Ilumatobacter coccineus YM16-304: one gene and its partner. The protein of the gene in region 1 binds, or shares a complex with, the protein of each later gene. Links are inferred from orthologs where the notes say so. Each region holds a gene or a part of one and is shown on either strand. Other genes may lie near its edges.

Region 1 (2,804 bases):
GAACTGGATCCGACGATTCAACCGACGACCCTCCACCGTGCCGTTGTCGGCAATCGGCTCCGACTCACCAGCGCCAACCGTCGACAAACGATCCCCATCAACACCACGATCCACGAACCACTGCTTCACCGCACCAGCACGCTCCTGCGACAACACCAGATTGGTCGCCTCGGAACCGCGATCATCGGTGTGCCCCACGATCGTGATCGTCATCGACGGACGAATCGTCAACAACGCCAGCCCCTGGTTCAACAACCCCTCACTCTCCGACAAGATCACCGCACTGTCGGTCTGGAAGTTGATCGTGTCCTCCACCGTCACATTGCCCAGATTCGGATCGCCCGCTGCCGGGTCGACCACATAGTCGTTGAACACGTTCTCCGCACCCAACACCTCAGCCGCCAACGCCTCGATCTCCGCACCAGCCTCCACACTCGGCACCGCACCCTCCAAGAAGATCTGACCACCACGAACCACCGCACGCGACTCCGCTGGTTCATCGGCGTCGCCCGCGTCTCCGGCATCGTCAGCCGCCACGGGATCCTCATCGTCGGCGGGATCCTCATCGTCGGCGGGGTCCTCGTCTCCGGCCGGTTCCTCGTCCCCGGCGGGCTCGTCGCCGGCAGGTTCGTCGCCGGCGGGCTCGGCACCATCTGCGGGGTCCGTGTCTTGCGCTGCCGTGGTGGGCGTTTCGGCGGCCTCGGCGGTCGGATCGGCAGCGGCGTCGGAGGGCTCGTCGCTGTCGTCCACCGACGTCACCGGTGACGTCGACGGCGTCTCGTCGGTCGATGCGATCCGTTGCTCGCCACCGTCGTCGTCGGCGAGCAGCGTCACGATGCCGACGACCGCGAGCCCGAGCAGCGCCAGCACGCCGATCGCCGCCAACGCCCACACGAGGCGCGGTGGGCGGCCGTTCGTGGGCGACGGCGCGGTCGCTGCCGCAGTGATGGCCACGGGCTGTGGCGGCGGAGGAGGCGGTGGTGGCGGGGGTGGCGGCGGGGCGGGCGGCGGCGGCGGCGGCGTGGGAGTGCCGGTCATCGCGACGCTCCCTGGTCTCGGCCCGGCCCACCCATGACGCCACGATACGACAGCGCACCGACTCGACGAACGCGAGGCGCGTGCAGGGTTCGTCAGGCTCGGGGCGATTTTCGCGCGTCGCGTCACGGGCTGCAGTGACGCGACCGTGGCGTGTCGCGGTGCGTGGCGATCGGTTGACGAGAACCAGACGATCGGTGGCGTCGGCCGGCGGACGCTACCGGCTCCGGAACGCGACGGAGCCCGGCGGTCTCCCGCCGGGCTCCGTTCGAATTTCAGCTCATGAGAGCGCAGCGCTCGCACGACCGACGAGCGGTCGACGAACGCCGGCGATCACTTGAGTTCGACGTCTGCGCCGACCTCTTCGAGCTTGGCCTTGGCGGCCTCTGCATCTTCCTTGCTGGCCTTCTCCATGAGCGGCTTGGGGGCGCCGTCGACGAGGTCCTTGGCGTCCTTGAGGCCGACACCGAGCAGGTCCTTGACGACCTTGACGACCTGGATCTTCTGGGCGCCGGCGCCGTTGAGGATCACGTCGAACTCGCTCTGCTCTTCGCCACCACCGGCGTCGCCGCCAGCTGCGGGGGCGCCGGCTGCTGCGACGGCCACGGGGGCTGCAGCGGTGACGTCGAACTTCTCTTCGAAGGCGTCGAGGAGCTCTTTGAGCTCGATCACGGTCAGTGCGGAAATTGCGTCGAGGATTTCATCCTTGGACATGGTGTTCTCTCTTTCGATTCGTGCTGGTCATCCAGCAGTTCAGTTCTGTTGGCATCGAAACCCGGACGCCGCGCTCGTCTCGCGAGCACTCACGTGCAGGGTTTCGGGGATCAGGCAGCTTCTTCTTGCTGCTGGATGAGGGCGTTGAGGCCGTATGCGAAGTTGCGGGGCATCGCCTGGAGCAGACCGGCGGTCTTGACCAGGGGTGCTTGCAGTGCTCCGGCGAACTTCGCCAGCAACACATCGCGGGGCGGGAGATCCGCCAGGACCTTCAGATCGTCGGCCGACATGATGGTTTCACCCATGATGCCGCCCTTGACGACCAGTGCCGGTGTGGCCTTGGCCTGCTCGGTGAGCGCCTTCGCTGCGGCGGCGACGTCGCCGCTCACGAACGTGAGCGCCGTCGGGCCGACGAGGTGTTCGTGAAGCCCTTCCATTCCGGCGGCCGTGGCCGCCAGCTTGACGAGGGTGTTCTTGTACACCTTGTGTTCTGCGCCGGCTTCACGAAGCGGCTTCCGCAGGTCAGCGAACTGGCTCACGGTCAGGCCTCGGTAGTTGGTCACGAACACTGCGGATGCTGCTTCGAGCTTCGCTGTGACTTCTTCGACCACCGCCACCTTGTCGGGGCGTGGTGCGTTTCCTTCTGACATGTGCATTCCTCCTTTCGCTGCAACTCGGGGTGCTCGCATTTCCGAATGCGAACACCGTCGAGGAGCGCATCGCCGAAGCGATGTTTCTTCGAAGGCATGCACCTCGGTTGGCGGAACGATGTTCCATTAGCCACGCCGTCACTCACGTGCGGTGTGGACCAACTGTCTTCGGGCGAGAACCGTGTACTTGTCACGGAAAGGCTAGAGGCTGACGAACGAATCGCCTACTCCGGTGCGCACGTGGTGGGCCCGGCTTGACAAGACCACCGCCCTGGCTCGCCCGTCTACGAGGCCAGCGGCGGTCGGTCTGTCAGCGGCTCCGAACCGTGCCCCGAGTGGGCCACACCTCAAGAACGACAGTGAGTATGCCAGATCTGGCGAGGGCTGCGCACCTCTCGGGCTGAC
Region 2 (3,055 bases), 1.2 Mb from region 1 along the record:
CGCCGATCGTCTCGGCCTTCCAGCCCGGGATGGTCGGCACGAGCATCGCCAGGTTGGTCTTGCCGCAGGCCGACGGGAAGGCGCCCGCGATGTACTTCGATTCACCTTCGGGGTTGGTGAGCTTGAGGATGAGCATGTGCTCGGCGAGCCAGCCGTCGTCGCGGGCCATGACCGACGCGATGCGGAGCGCGAAGCACTTCTTGCCGAGCAGCGCATTGCCGCCGTATCCGGAGCCGTACGACCAGATCTCACGTGACTGCGGGAAGTGCACGATGTACTTGTTCTCGGCGTCGCACGGCCACGGAACGTCGGTCGCTCCGTCTTCGAGCGGTGCGCCGACCGAGTGGAGGCAGGGCACCCACTGGTCGTTGCCGAGCACGTCGAGTGCGCCCTGGCCCATGCGGGTCATGATGCGCATGTTGGTGGCGACGTACGCCGAGTCGGTGAGCTGCACGCCGATGTGGGCGATGGGGGAGCCGAGCGGGCCCATCGAGAACGGCACGACGTACATCGTGCGGCCCTTCATGCAGCCGGTGTAGAGGTCACGCATCTTCTCGCGCATCTCGGCCGGGTCGCACCAGTTGTTGTTCGGGCCGGCTTCTTCTTCGGTCTCCGAACAGATGAAGGTGCGATCCTCGACGCGGGCGACGTCACCGGGATCGGAGTGGGCCCAGTAACTGTTCGGGCGCTTGGCCTCGTCGAGCTTGGTGAAGGTGCCCGAATCGACCAGCTCTTGGCACAGTCGTTCGTACTCGTCGGCGCTGCCGTCGCACCAGTAGATGTCGGCGGGCTGCATGATCGCTGCCCACTCGGCCACCCAGTCCTTCAGGCGCTGATTCGTCGTCGTACCGCTCATGTTGTTGCTCCCCGTTGAGATGGACCGCGACGAACCGATCGTCGAGGTGAACCCACCGTAAACAACATTCGGGTGAGATCGGGAATCCGATGGGCGCTGCAAGCGCTTTCATCAGACCTTCCCATACCCCTATCTCTCGAAGCGATAGGCGGTCGGGGTCACATCGCAACGAGTGATCGCTGCGGCTGGCGGCGTGCAGCGGGCTGCCGGTTCGCGGCAATCCCCAGGTCAGCAGCGGTGCGCCATGGTCGCCGACGCCGAGCTCGAGGCCGCGCAGACGCGGCCGTCGAGCGATGTCGGAGTCGGTGTGGTGGGCTGGCCGCTAGTTGAGCGGTTCGTGGCCGGGGGTGCCCATGTCGACCTCGGAGCCCATGCTGAGCTGCGTCGCTCGGCCGGCGTCGTCGAGGACGAACAACACACGCTGGCCTTGGCGCAGCATGCGGAAGATCGAACCCTGCAGCGCATCGGCCGCGAGTTCGTAGTCGTTGAGATCGGTATCGCACATGACCAGACCGTCACCGGTGGTGGGGTCGTAGGCCTTGATGACGCCCTGCATAGAAAGGAACGTACCGCGTCGGGTGGTGAGAAGTGAAGACGTCGAGGTCAGGCGCTCAGCCGGCCTTGACGACCTTGCCGGACTTGATGCAACCGGTGCACACGTTGACACGCTTGGTCGCTCCGTTGACCGAGGCGCGGATGCGCTGGATGTTCGGGTTCCAACGGCGCTTGGTGCGGCGATGCGAGTGCGACACCGACATGCCCCACGACGGGCCCTTGCCACACATTTCACACTTGCTTGCCATGATGATTCTCCTGCGAGTCCTACTGACGGCGACGACCTGACAGCCGCACCGAACGGCGGATTACGCTATCGCCCCAATCGGGCCGTCCAACGCAACGCGGTCGCGCAAATCCTGACGCCGATTCAGCGCTCGAACTCCGTTCGTCGATCCTGGCGCCGATGCCGGCGGTTCGTGCCGGATCGGTGCCGCGGCGCAGCCCGGTGCGCGGCGGCGACTCGCCCGGGCGCCATGCGCCGTAGACTCTCGCCTCGTGCCAACTCTGGAACGGTTCACCACCGAAGCGCTGCGGGATCTCGTCGTCACCTTTCGTGACACGGTGAAGGCACACGCAGGCGGACTCAATCGACTCAACGTGTACCCGGTGCCCGATGGCGACACCGGCACCAACATGGCGCGCACGCTCGAAGCGGTCGTCACCGAGATGGAGACGGCGGCGGTCGACGACCTCGAAGCCACGTGCGACGCCATCAGCCACGGCTCGCTCATGGGTGCCCGCGGGAACAGCGGCGTCATCCTCAGCCAGATCATGCGCGGCATCGCGTCGACCATGAAGGTCGAACCCTCCGATGGCGAGTCGATGGGTCGACGGTTCGCCGACGCGCTCCAAGCGGCGTCGGCCGGTGCGTACCAGGCGGTGCTCAAGCCCATCGAAGGCACGATTCTCACCGTCGTCCGCGAGAGCGCCGACGCCGCGAAGGCCTCGGCCGACGAGGGCGGTTCGCTCATCGAGGTCGTGCGCGCGGCGCGAGCGGCGGGCAAGACCGCACTCGACAACACACCCGAGCAACTGCCGGTGCTCAAAGACGCAGGCGTCGTCGACGCCGGTGGCGCCGGCTTCCTGCTGCTGCTCGACTCGGCGTTGCACGTCGTCGACGGTGACCCGCTGCCCGAGGCCGAGGAAGACGATGGCACCGGGGGAGCGGTCGGTGCGGCGTTCGACGCGGTGGCGCACCGGTCGTCCGACGTACACGGCGAACTCGACGTGAGCGAGCAGCGCTACGAGGTCATGTACTTCCTCGATCTCGACGACGCGATGATCGACGACTTCAAGCAGGGTTGGGGAGCGATCGGCGACTCCATCGTCGTCGTCGGCGGCGACGGGCTCTGGAACTGTCACGTCCACACCAACGACATCGGCGCAGCGATCGAAGTACCGCTCGACCTCGGAGGCCGTCCACGGCAGATCCGCGTGAGCGACCTGTTCGAAGAGGTCGACGAAGAACACGCCAAGCGCGAGGCCGAGATGCAGTCCGACGGTGGCGGTGCCGCTGCCCCGTCGAAGCCGGTCAAGGCCGCGGCCGGCGCTGGTCTGCCGCCCGTCACCACCGCCGTCGTCGGCGTGTGCACCGGTGACGGTCTCGTCGAACTCTTCGCGCAACTCGGCGTGCAGGGAGTG

The links. The genes of interacting proteins can lie anywhere in the genome.
Region 2: rplL (region 1) and rpmB share a complex: the UniProt entries of both Escherichia coli proteins name them as parts of the 50S ribosomal subunit. The link is inferred for Ilumatobacter coccineus YM16-304 from one-to-one orthologs.

What each region holds. Positions count from the first base shown.
Region 1 is NC_020520.1:891,153-893,956, reverse strand. The notes cover bases 60-2,794. They hold rplL (50S ribosomal protein L7/L12), read right to left. Parts: upstream 1,750-2,794; coding sequence 1,369-1,749; downstream 60-1,368. Other genes in these bases: rplJ (50S ribosomal protein L10), read right to left, coding at 1,860-2,399; YM304_RS25505 (hypothetical protein), read left to right, coding at 836-1,075; YM304_RS21935 (OmpA family protein), read right to left, coding at 60-750. Also shown: more of YM304_RS21935, read right to left, coding at 1-59. UniProt on the Escherichia coli protein: The binding site for several of the GTPase factors involved in protein synthesis (IF-2, EF-Tu, EF-G and RF3). Is thus essential for accurate translation.
Region 2 is NC_020520.1:2,054,295-2,057,349, forward strand. The notes cover bases 64-3,049. They hold rpmB (50S ribosomal protein L28), read right to left. Parts: upstream 1,660-3,049; coding sequence 1,468-1,659; downstream 64-1,467. Other genes in these bases: YM304_RS09250 (phosphoenolpyruvate carboxykinase (GTP)), read right to left, coding at 64-856; YM304_RS09255 (cold-shock protein), read right to left, coding at 1,179-1,412; YM304_RS25380 (DAK2 domain-containing protein), read left to right, coding at 1,910-3,049. In the rest of the region: more of YM304_RS09250, read right to left, coding at 1-63; more of YM304_RS25380, read left to right, coding at 3,050-3,055.